Linked DNA regions of Dyadobacter chenhuakuii. The protein of the gene in region 2 interacts with the protein of the main gene of each other region in a pairwise test. Links are inferred from orthologs where the notes say so. Each region holds a gene or a part of one and is shown on either strand. Other genes may lie near its edges.

Evidence for each region.
Region 1: the proteins of sucD (region 2) and sucC interact in binary tests that used the Escherichia coli proteins (3 or more experiments, as listed by UniProt). The link is inferred for Dyadobacter chenhuakuii from one-to-one orthologs.

What each region holds. Positions count from the first base shown.
Region 1 is NZ_CP098805.1:5,658,396-5,664,627, forward strand. The notes cover bases 894-3,858. They hold sucC (ADP-forming succinate--CoA ligase subunit beta), read right to left. Parts: upstream 3,006-3,858; coding sequence 1,782-3,005; downstream 894-1,781. Other genes in these bases: NFI80_RS23760 (GntP family permease), read left to right, coding at 894-900; NFI80_RS23765 (nucleotidyltransferase domain-containing protein), read right to left, coding at 894-1,215; NFI80_RS23770 (HEPN domain-containing protein), read right to left, coding at 1,188-1,595; NFI80_RS23780 (ABC transporter ATP-binding protein), read left to right, coding at 3,095-3,757. Also shown: more of NFI80_RS23760, read left to right, coding at 1-893; more of NFI80_RS23765, read right to left, coding at 892-893; groL (chaperonin GroEL), read right to left, coding at 3,906-5,537; NFI80_RS23790 (co-chaperone GroES), read right to left, coding at 5,595-5,891; NFI80_RS23795 (hypothetical protein), read left to right, coding at 6,122-6,232. UniProt on the Escherichia coli protein: Succinyl-CoA synthetase functions in the citric acid cycle (TCA), coupling the hydrolysis of succinyl-CoA to the synthesis of either ATP or GTP and thus represents the only step of substrate-level phosphorylation in the TCA.
Region 2 is NZ_CP098805.1:5,474,569-5,480,800, forward strand. Bases 1,132-4,096 are described here. They hold sucD (succinate--CoA ligase subunit alpha), read right to left. Parts: upstream 3,071-4,096; coding sequence 2,192-3,070; downstream 1,132-2,191. Other genes in these bases: NFI80_RS22905 (DUF4271 domain-containing protein), read right to left, coding at 1,132-2,131; NFI80_RS22915 (hypothetical protein), read left to right, coding at 3,174-3,776; azu (azurin), read left to right, coding at 3,881-4,096. Also shown: NFI80_RS22900 (uroporphyrinogen-III synthase), read right to left, coding at 125-907; more of NFI80_RS22905, read right to left, coding at 950-1,131; more of azu, read left to right, coding at 4,097-4,375; NFI80_RS22925 (TlpA family protein disulfide reductase), read right to left, coding at 4,442-4,987; NFI80_RS22930 (tetratricopeptide repeat protein), read left to right, coding at 5,183-6,232. UniProt on the Escherichia coli protein: Succinyl-CoA synthetase functions in the citric acid cycle (TCA), coupling the hydrolysis of succinyl-CoA to the synthesis of either ATP or GTP and thus represents the only step of substrate-level phosphorylation in the TCA.

The DNA.
Region 1 (6,232 bases), 180 kb from region 2 along the record:
GGTCTTTTTGCGACGCATACACTTGTTCCGCCAACGCCCGGCCCGTTATCCGCAGCAGGAAACCTCGGCATTGCGGATTCTGTGGGATTAGTCATATTGATAGGCCTGGTCGTTTCCATTCCCAGCCTTTTCCTTTCGACCTGGTTCGCGGGAAAATTTGCAAAAAATGTAGAAATCACAGAAAACTCAGCCGTCGAGCCACCCATCATCATTCACGAAAGCCGACTGCCTCCTGCGTGGAAAGCATTCATGCCAATTCTTTTGCCCATTATCCTCATTACCCTAGCCTCATTTGCAAGGATTCTCGATTTCCCGGAAACCTGGATAAAATGGCTGGGCTTTTTCGGCAGTCCGCTGGTTTCCTTCCTTATCGCCATCTTTTTCAGCTACTCCCTTTTCCCGGAATACGCCTCGGAAAGAATGATGGCCTGTTTCAAAAGTGGAATAGAACATTGCGGAACAACTTTGGTGCTGGTAGGAGCAGGCGGAGCCTTCGGCGCGATCTTAAAAGAAACAACATTAAAAGACATGGTCAGCGAATGGCTGCTCCACAACGAAATGTCTGGCGCCTATCTCCTGGTAATCACCTTCCTCATCGCCGCCTTCTTCAAAACAGCACAAGGCTCAACTACATCCGCGATGGTGCTGACAACCAGCATTCTGGCACCATTGCTAGCATCATTAGGCTTCGTTACACCCATTCAAATCACATTAGTTGTCATGGCAGTAGGAAGCGGTGCCATGGTCGTATCCCACACCAACGACGCCTGGTTCTGGGTCGTTTCGCAGTTTACGGGGATTTCAGCGAGGGATACTTATCGAACGCATACGATTCTTACTGGATTGCAGGGGTTGGTGAGTTTTTTGGTGGTGATGGTGTTGTGGGTGTTGCTAGGCTGAGTGGTTCAATTTAATGCCTGTTTTCCTTATCTCAGCTGCAAAAGGATTATTTAATGAAAGCATATCCTGCTTTGATATTGGATGCGGCTCGATTCTGGAATCAAATTGAGAAGCCAACATCATGAGCCTTACTTGCGTATCAAATCTCTCGGCTTCCGGCAAGTGCTCAATTACCAAGGCAATGTCAATATCGCTTTCTGAGCGGGAATTGTTCCTGGCATAAGATCCGAACAAATAAGCCGCAACTAGGCCTGGTTGATTCTTAGAGACGGTAGAAACAAAGCGCTCTAATGTTTGATTAAGTCCTTGATCCATTGTCTATATTCTTTTAGTTGCTCAATCCAGTTGCCAGTAAATTCCGGTGTGCAGGTTTTTTGGAAACTCATTTTGTAGTCGTCATATCTGCTATTGATATTAAAAGCAGTCACTGATACAAGAAACAACTTCCTTTTCTCATCTAGTTCAATATTACTTTTTTCAGCAATTCTTAACAAGTTATGCGTAAATGGTGGAAATTCATTGTTGACCTTAACAAAAAGTGCTTTCAAAAGCTTCTCTATCATTAAATGTCCTACGAATAAGCTCCATGCGTAGCGTTTGCTGTCCAGCATTGCCATCATTGTTTCAAAGTCATCGTCCGAACTTCTGATCCAGTAGTTAATAACTTTCTCCTTGTCAAATCCTGCTTCGTTCATATGCAAAAGTATGGGTTTTATAAGATTGTCAGTCTCAACAAAGCTCATAAACGCCTGTCACCCTGAGCGGAGTCGAAGGGGCGTTACTACCTAGGTGATAACGCCCCCTTTCGGCTCCGCTCAGGGTGACAGTGTAAGTGACTCCGCTCAGGTGACAGGTCAAATATAACTTTACTGCAAGTCTTCTTAAACTCCCAGCTCGGCCAGAACCTCTGAAACCTTAGCAGCTGCTTCTTTAAACTCAATAGCCGAAGAAACCTTAAGTCCAGACTCATTAATAATCCGAGCTCCTTCTTCTGCGTTTGTTCCTTGCAGACGAACGATGATGGGAACCGGAATTTCGCCGATGGCTTTGTAAGCTTCCACAACACCAGCAGCAACGCGGTCGCAACGAACGATTCCACCAAAGATGTTGATCAGGATTGCTTTTACGTTCGGGTCTTTTAGAATGATACGGAAACCTGCTTCTACGGTGCGTGCGTTTGCGCCACCCCCAACATCCAGGAAGTTCGCAGGCTCGCCGCCTGAAAGCTTGATAAGGTCCATTGTAGCCATAGCAAGACCAGCACCATTTACCATGCAACCCACGTTTCCGTCCAGTTTCACATAGTTCAGGTTGTTTGCGCCTGCTTCAACTTCCAAAGGATCTTCCTCGTTTGTGTCACGCATTTCAGCCAATTCCGGGTGACGATATAGTGCATTGTCATCCAAATCAACTTTTGCATCAACGGCAAGGATTTTATTGTCAGATGTTTTCAAAACCGGGTTGATTTCAAACATCGCTGAATCACTTTCAATGTATGCTTTGTAAAGCGAAGTGATGAATTTCACCATTTCTTTGAAAGCATCACCTTCAAGGCCCAAAGCAAAAGCAACTTTACGCGCCTGGAATGGCTGCAAACCTACTTTTGGATCAATCCACTCTTTCATGATCTTCTCAGGCGTGTGCTCAGCAACTTCTTCAATGTCCATCCCGCCTTCGGTGCTGGCCATGATTACATTGCAGTTGCGTCCACGGTCAAGGAGGATCGAAAGATAGTATTCTTTCGGCTCGCTTGGTCCTGGATAGTACACGTCTTCGGCAATAAGCACTTTGTTAACACGCTTGCCATCAGGGCCAGTCTGGTGTGTAACCAGGACTTTTCCCAGAATATTGTTGGATATGGTGCGTACATCTTCAACAGATTTCGCAAGGGCAACGCCACGTTGTTCTGTTCCAACGATGCGGCCTTTTCCACGTCCACCTGCGTGGATCTGAGATTTAACAACATACCATTTGGTACCAGTCTGCTGGCTAAGCTCACGCGCAACTTCTACTGCCTTGTCCGGAGTGTCGGCTACGAGCCCTTCCTGAATACGCACACCGTATTTTTTAAGAACGCTTTTGCCTTGATATTCGTGAATATTCATGAGTATAAAAGTAAATTGGTATTTTCACGGCAAATTAAGGAATTAATCAAAACGGGCGTAGGTTTCAGTCCAATTATCTTCTCCATAATATGAATTTACTGCGGGCGAGCGGGATCAGGCGCACATATGGTTCCTTACAAGTGTTGAAGGGGATTGATCTGGAAGTGGAGCAAGGCGAAGTGGTGGCTATTGTAGGGCCATCCGGTGCAGGCAAAAGTACTTTTCTGCACATCCTGGGAACATTAGACCGGCCGGAGCAAGGTTCTGTTTTTATCGAAGACGTAAATGTTTTTACACAAAAAGACAAAGACCTCGCACGTTTCCGCAACGAAAAAATAGGCTTCATTTTCCAATTTCATAACCTGCTTGCCGAGTTTACTGCATTAGAAAATGCGTGCATGCCGGGCTATATCAATGGTTCGATGAATGAAAAAGATATTCTGGAAAGAGGAAAAGAATTGCTGGAAATGCTTGGTTTGAAGGATAGGGCCAATCATTTGCCCTCACAACTTTCCGGTGGTGAGCAGCAGCGTGTTGCAGTTGCGAGAGCACTGTTAAACAAACCGTCCATCGTGCTCGCGGATGAACCGAGCGGTAACCTCGATTCGCATAATGCATTGGAACTCCACCAGTTGTTCTTCAAGTTGCGGGACGAGTTCGGACAAACATTTGTAATCGTTACGCATAACGAAGATCTGGCTGCTATGGCGGATAGAAGACTGGTGATGCAGGATGGTTTTATGCAGCCGTAAAAATATTTTTATATAAATGTGTGACTTAATTGAAACTGATTCGTCTAAACGAAGAAGTTTTTCATAAATGTTGTAAAAGCAAATAGCCGTCCGGAATTTCCGGACGGCTATTTTTTGCATTATAATGTTCAGTCTGAACAAAATGATATTACATCATTCCGCCCATTCCGCCGCCGTGGCTGTGACCGCCACCAGCAGGAGCTTCTTCTGGCTCGTCAGCAATCACACATTCTGTTGTCAACAACAGACCTGCGATAGATGCTGCGTTTTCAAGCGCAAGACGAGATACTTTTTTCGGGTCAATGATACCAGCTTCCAAAAGGTCTGTGTAAACATTGTCCTTCGCATTGTAACCGTAAGCGCCGGTTCCTTCTTTCACTTTCGCAACAACTACGGATGGCTCCTGGCCTGAGTTAGAAACGATTGTTCTTAAAGGAGCTTCCAAAGCTACGCGGATGATATTGATACCCGTTGTTTCGTCTTCGTTGTTGCCTGTCATGCCTTCCAAAGCAGCAGTTGCGCGGATGTAAGCCACACCACCACCAGCTACGATGCCTTCTTCAACAGCAGCACGAGTTGCGTGCAATGCATCGTCAACGCGGTCTTTTTTCTCTTTCATTTCAACCTCAGTTGCAGCTCCGATGTAAAGGATAGCTACACCACCTGACAATTTAGCAAGGCGTTCCTGAAGTTTTTCGCGATCGTAATCAGAAGTTGTATTTTCGATCTGCGCTTTGATCTGGTTTACACGGCCCTGAATATCTTCAGAGTTACCTGCACCATTTACCAAAGTTGTGTTGTCTTTGTCGATAATTGCTTTTTCGCAAGTTCCAAGATAATCCAAAGTAACGTTTTCCAATTTGAAACCACGTTCTTCGCTGATCACTTGTCCTCCGGTGATTACTGCGATGTCTTCAAGCATTGCCTTACGACGGTCACCGAAACCAGGAGCTTTTACAGCAGCCACTTTCAAGGCGCCACGAATTTTGTTTACTACCAATGTAGCAAGTGCTTCTCCGTCAACATCTTCTGCCAAAATAAGCAAAGGACGGCCAGTTTGTGCAACTGCTTCAAGAACTGGAAGCAATTCTTTCATTGAAGAAACTTTCTTCTCAGAAATCAAGATATATGGACGCTCAAGATCAGCTTCCATTTTCTCAGTGTTTGTTACGAAGTATGGAGACAGGTAACCACGGTCAAACTGCATACCTTCCACAGTTTTAACTTCTGTTTCTGTTCCGCGTGCTTCTTCAACAGTGATAACACCTTCTTTTCCTACTTTTTCCATCGCCTCAGCAATCATCTGACCGATTTCTTCGTCATGGTTAGCAGAGATTGTTGCAACCTGAGCGATTTCTTTTGAAGTAGAAATTACTTTTTTCTGTCCTTCAAGATTTTTAGTGATGACAGCAACGGCTTTATCGATACCGCGTTTCAAATCCATTGGATTTGCACCCGCAGCTACGTTTTTAACACCGATTGAATAGATAGCCTGAGCCAAAACAGTTGCAGTTGTTGTACCATCACCTGCAGAATCAGCAGTTTTAGAAGCAACTTCTTTCACCAACTGAGCACCCATGTTTTCGATAGGGTCTTTCAGATCGATTTCTTTTGCAACCGTCACACCATCTTTTGTGATGCTAGGCGATCCGAATTTCTTATCGATAACTACGTTACGACCACGTGGTCCTAATGTTACTTTAACGGCGTCAGCCAATGTATCAACACCGCGCTTAATTTTATCACGAGCTTCGGTATCGAAGAAAATTTTCTTAGACATACTAATTAATCGTTTTGATTTTCTTGATTAAACTTATTGAATAGGACTTGATAACAATTAACCAATGATGGCATAAATGTCAGACTCACGCATGATCAGCACATCTTTGCCTTCATACGCCAATTCAGTACCTGAATATTTTCCGTATAATACGGTGTCACCTACCTTAACGGTCATCGGCTCGTCTTTTTTACCCGGGCCCACTGCTACAACAGTTCCACGTTGAGGCTTTTCCTTTGCAGTATCAGGGATAATGATACCAAATGCTGTTTTTTCTTCGGCTGGGGCTGGTTCTACAAGAACACGATCAGCCAGAGGTTGTACGTTCACTTGTATTTCTGCTAAAGTTGACATAAATATTAAACGTTTGTTTTTTGATTGTCAGTAATAGATTTGACTGAAACAAGTAAGCACAATCTATGCCAGCGAGTTCCGGCTGACATTTTTTCCGGCAAGTGTGACAAATTTGTACCGAACCTTGCCGTTATATAATTATTAGAAGCAATTATAATGTCATGCACGGCATAAGAATTGTTTAGCGAGTGAAAATGCTTAAATTTTATCGGCAACAAATTTCGAATCCCATGAAAAACCTCCAAAAGAACTGGTTAACAGAAGGAATTTTTGATTTTGAGTACAAAAAATATGTGCTGCAGGCCTATTTACAGCATATCGACAGCCAGTTTACACAGCAT
Region 2 (6,232 bases):
GTTTGGTTAAGGAACACGCTGGGAGTTTTCGGATTTTATTTATAACGCATATTGCTTAAAAAAATTGATAAAATAACAAAAAAGCCCCGGAAATTTTCCGGGGCTTTTTTGGACGAAATTCGGTCTAAACATTGTTCGCTTGCCTGATATAAAGGTCAAGCGCGCCGGTCATGGATGGTGCATTTGGCAAAGGTGCCTGAATGTCCAGAAAAAGTCCTGCATCTGTAACCGCTTTCGCCGTTGTAGGGCCGAAAGCCGCAATTCTGGTGTAATTTTGCTTGAAGTCAGGGAAGTTGTCGTATAATGATTTGATCCCGGACGGACTAAAAAACGCTATAATGTCGTAGTAAACATCTTCCAGGTCAGAAAGATCGGCTGAGCCTGTTTGATACATGGTAGCCTCAGTGAAGTGGAACTCCTCCGTATCTGCAAACTCCGGAATATCGTTTTTGCGTACGTCCGAACATGGATATAGGAATTTCTCTTTCTTGTGTTTCCGCATCAGCTCGATCAGTTCGGCAGCCGTCTTGGTGCCTGTAAAGATCTTTCTTTTGCGAATGACGATGTATTTCTGAAGATAATTGGCAGTCTGTTCTGAGATGCAGAAATATTTCATTGTTGCCGGCACCTCAACTCTTCCCTCGTTACAAATCCGGAAAAAATGATCAATGGCGTTACGGCTTGTAAAAATGACCGCAGTATGATCCAGAATGTTGATTTTTTGTTTACGGAAGTCTTTGTAAGAAACTCCGTCGATTTGTATAAACGGCCTGAAATCTACTTTGATGTTATACTTTTTGGCCAATTCATAATAAGGTGAATTCTCGTCGGCTGGTCTGGATTGACTAACTAAAAGACTGGTTACTTTTTTAAGCCGCTCCTGATCAAAATTGATGGTATCACTCATGTATAATCCTCATTAGTTTAAGTTCCGTTTCACTCTCTGCAATTACAAAGCAAACTTTATGCCGACAATGAGCGGGATTATTTCAATGACGCAAAGGTACGAAAATAAATACAGATTAATCAACGAGCCCGGCGGCTTGGTGACAATGTACAAGGCCAGGAATCTCGCGGAATAGAATAGCAAAAATGGGGCCAGAACATACATTCGCATCTCGGTCAGCCAGTTTATGTGGTTGAAACTGAGCGTGAAAACGAACAGAAACAATGCTGCATAAAAGAGGTAAGAGGATTGTATTATTTTAAGAAAGATAATGTCGACCTGCTTATCCAGATTCAGCATATTTCCTGCCATCACCATGCAGATGTATTTGACATAAGTTAGCAGAAAGAAGATCGCGGAAAGGATAAAGAAGTCACCCAGAATTTCGAGTGTATTAGACTTTTCAGACAATATCGTGCTGACAGAAAATACATTAAGCTTATTGGCCGAAAAGAAAACGACTATGAAGCTCATCAGCATGGATGTGATGATGACGAAGAAAACTACCGTGTTGCTATAAGGCTTGTTAATCTTTGAAAGCTGGTCCCTCGGATCGTTGTTGAAAAACTCAATAGGATTAATCAAACGTATAAAGGACAGGGGATTAGCATTGTAAATCCACACGCTGAGTATCAGGATTAGAATCAGAGAAATTGCAGCAAAGTTACCGAACGGTGTAAATGTGATGGGTTTGATATTGATAAAATTCCGCCCGGCCTGTTCAATCGTCGTAGGGTCATTTAATTTCTTTTTGTTACAAAGCAACACAGATTTATCTCCGATCCCGGCACTGCCGTAAATAGTGAGCAGCAATTCGTCCTTTTTGTAGATTTTATAGAGGCTGTCAATGTTCAGCTCCTGCCACTCATTTCTGTTAATTTTGTTTTGAAGTGATCCTTCCAGGAATAAGTAACTCTCCGTTTCCGCTTTTAAAAGCAGGACATAACGGCGGTTCTTCAGCAGATCAACATACAGGCTCACATAGCGCGCGCCTTCATTTACGCCCTGGGAGAAATGGACGTAGTTCTTGTATTGGGGATTGTAAACCAGCCAGTCGTTCTGGTAATCGTAAACCGGGAAATATTGTTCGGGAGGATTGACCTTGGCCGCGCCGGAAGCGAATGTCCCGGAAATGGAAAAAGCTATTAGAAAAGCCCAAAAAAGCGTAAAAGATATGGACTTCATTGTTATAAAAAAGGGCGGGGTTTCCCCAGCCCTCTTATCAAGTGATATGTAAGCAGATTACTATTTTCTTCCAAGTGCGATCAGCATGGTTTCGCCGATCAATGCAGGTGACTCGGCTACAAAAATACCCGACTCTTTCATAATCCTGATTTTAGCCTCAGCCGTATCGTCAGCACCGCCGATGATCGCACCAGCGTGGCCCATTCTGCGTCCTTTCGGAGCAGTTTGTCCGGCGATGAAACCGACAACAGGTTTTTTGTTTCCAGTAGATTTGATGTAGTTGGCTGCATCCGCTTCCATACTTCCACCAATTTCACCGATCATTACAATCGCTTCTGTTTCAGGATCGTTCATTAGTAACTCAACTGCCTCTTTGGTTGTAGTTCCAATGATTGGGTCACCACCGATCCCGATTGCAGTTGTTTGTCCAAGTCCGGCGCGCGTTAGCTGGTCAACAGCCTCATAAGTAAGCGTTCCAGATTTTGACACGATGCCGATGGTTCCTTTCTTGAAAATAAAGCCTGGCATGATGCCCACTTTACATTCTTCTGCGGTAATAACACCCGGGCAGTTAGGTCCGATCAGGCGGCAATTTTTGTTTTTGATATATTCTTTTGCCTGCATCATGTCTTTGGTAGGAATACCTTCGGTGATACAAACGATAACGCCAATTCCAGCATCAGCAGCTTCCATTATAGCATCAGCAGCAAAAGCCGGCGGAACGAAAATGATAGATACATCAGCGCCGGTAGCACGCACAGCCTGGTCAACGGTGTTGAAAACAGGTCTTTCCAAGTGAGAAAGGCCGCCTTTGCCCGGAGTTACGCCACCTACGACATTAGTACCGTACTCGATCATTTGCTGGGCATGAAAAGAGCCCTCCGATCCGGTAAATCCCTGAACTATAATCTTAGAATTTTTATTAACTAAAACGCTCATGTTGGTAAATCAGTTTTTTTGGTAAAAGTAGAACGAAAAGCACGAAGTAGCAAAATGTAGCCAGAATTTGTAAATTGCTTTTCTGACAATATTAAGCAGGTTTATGCAGATACTCAGCAGTCCACATATATTTTCTAACTTGGTTTTAAGTTTTACCAGCATATTTATTTTCTCCCGGTATTTCCGGACGCAGCCGTTTATCAGCAGGTGGCTTTGGGGCATATTTCTGTTTTTCACTGCGCTCGTTGCCCTCACAGACTTGCTTGTCTACGTGGGCGTAGAAAGTTTCGAAAAACTGTACGGGGTCATCACGGCAGGTGAAATGACATTAGGCGCATTCTGCCTCGTCTCTGCATCCTGGTGCCTCATTATGCGATATCGGGCCGGGACATACTTTTTTGCGTCCACCATTGGGTTGGGATTACTCCTTATGTATTGCATTACCTGGTTTCGTGTAGAATATGTGGGCCTCATTATTAAATCGCTGGCTATCCTGATCACATTGCTGATATCCTGTGTAGGGCTGGCAAGCCGTCAGAAGAGTGCGTTGTGGGTGATATTTTCAATGATGCTGCTCGCTTTATCTACGAAATCCGGGAAGCTTCCCATTCCCATGGATCCCGTCGATATTAACCATTATATGATGGTGCTGTCCGTGATTTGCGTAGGAAGAGCGGCGCGCGATCAATATAAAATCCTGTTTTAAGATCTATTTATCAAACAAATGTTAATGGATTGTTTTTTTTAAATACCGCGTCGTAAATTGCACCAGTTAATTATCAAACAATCAAGTTTACTAATACTCTTAATATGAAAACGACGAAGTATGGCGTAATGCTTCTTGCCTCAGTTTTGGCTTTCGGAGCGGTTACAATGAACACTGCTGAGGCTAAATTGCCTGCCAAAGCAGTTGTTAGCGATGTGAAACAAGCTAAAACCATCGTAATAAAAGGAAGTGACGCAATGCAGTTTGACCTGAAAGAGATCAAAGTGAAAGCCGGACAAAAAGTGAAGCTTACTTTGACACACTCCGGAAAACTTGCTAAGGCTGCAATGGGCCACAACTGGGTTTTGTTGAAGCCAGGAACTGACGTTGCTGCATTCGGTTCAAAAGCGGCTGCTGCAAGAGAAACGGAATACATTCCTGCATCAGAAAAAGCAAGTATCCTTGCGCATACCAAACTTGTTGGTGGCGGCGAAAGCGACACAGTTGAATTTACTGCACCTGCAAAAGGAACATATACTTACATATGCAGTTTCCCAGGTCACTATGCATTGATGAAAGGAACATTCATCGTTGAATAAGGAATAGATTAACACAAAAAAAGCGCTGGTCATGATGATCAGCGCTTTTTTTGCGTCCAGTAAGATCTATATTTCAGCCAGTTGCTTATCGATCAGATCCGTGATTTCGGGGCGGTCCCATTGTGAAGCGCCAACTTCTTCGACCAATATTTTGCCTTTATAAATAATGTAAGTCCGGGGGATCGCATTGCCGTCCAGGGCAGGTGGGTATGCTCCTGCAAACTGATAAAACGGCAGCTTATAACCTTTACGCGCAATGAACGGATTCACTGTTTCAGCATCTTCGTCTGAGATAATGTAGAATGCGACTTTTTCGTGGGCTTTGTATTTATCATACAATTTCTGAATGCCCGGCATCTCCATGTTACAAGGGCCGCACCAGGTTGCCCACACATTCACAAACACCAGCTTATCTTCATCCATAGCCACCGGTTTACCTTCCAGATCTCGCAGTTCCGACAAGTATACGGAGGCTGTTTCTGCTTGTCCGGGTGCAGCGCTTTCTACGTTAGCTTCCTTGTTATCAATGGGTTTAACAAATGAATAATAAACGGCGGCAGCTGCGACGATGAGCAGAACGATGAGAAAAAATTTCCTTGAATTAGCTGTCATAATGGTGTGGAATAAATGAAAAATGAGTTTCCAAAACTGCAATTGGTCCGTTAAAAGTAGCCATATTCTCAATAACCTTCCTCAAAAACCGCGTTCGAAAAATAGGGCATTTGTTTTTTTGATGCGTAGTAGGAATTTGAATACTTTTATAGGATAATAAAAAACATATCTGATTTGAGGAAACGCTTTACATTCATGAAAGTTTTATTTTTTGGTCTGATTACCTTCATTGCAATCCTTTTACCTGGCTCCACTTTTGCTCAACGATCGGCTGCGGAATTTTTTGAAGAAGGGAATACAAGAGCCGGAACAGGGGATTTTAACGGCGCAATGCAAGCCTATTCCACAGTAATTTCCATGAGTCCCGAACATGCGCCGAGCTATTTTAACCGCGGGCTGGCGAAGGCAAATCTTAAAGATTACCGCGGGGCTGTTCAGGACTATAACCGCGCCATTGAGCTCAATCCCAAAGAAGCACTTTATTACCAGAGCCGCGGCGTAAGCAAAAGCTTGCAGGATGATTTTTCTTCGGCCATTGAAGATTATTCGAAAGCATTGGAACTGAATGCCGAAGATCCGAAGATCTACTACAACCGCGGCGTGAGCTATGCCAAATTGAAAAAGCACAGAAGCGCGCTTACCGATCTCGATCGTGCTCTATCACTCAATCCCGATGAACTTGCAGCTTTATATGCACGGGGAAATTGCAAGCAGGATTTGCAGGAGTATGCGGGCAGCCTGGCCGATTTTACACGAGTGATAGAATTGAGCCCTAAAAGAACAGGCGCTTATGCAGGCCGGGGTTTGGCAAAAATTGAGCTAGGCGATTTTCAAGGCGCAGCAGCAGATTTTACGCGTGCCATTGAATTGAGTCCTAATGAAAGCGAATTCTATGAAAAGCGTGGCTTTGCCAAAAATAAAATTGAGGATTATCAGGGCGCCATTATCGATTTTGACAAAACCATTCAATTAAATCCTGAAAACTATCAGGCATTTTACGGAAGAGGTTATGCCAAGGGCAAACTCAATGATACACGTGGCGCAATATCAGATCTTTCAACATCTATTGATTTGAAAAACAGCTATATAGGCGATCCGAAAAAGATTACCTACGCTGGTAAAATTAACCGCGAAGCGCTGGACGGATTAAGAGATCAGGTTCAGCAGAATATTAAGATAGAACATTTAAGCGATGACAGGGCACAGGCATACTTTGTCCGGGGCATAAACAAGGCGAAGGTGGGC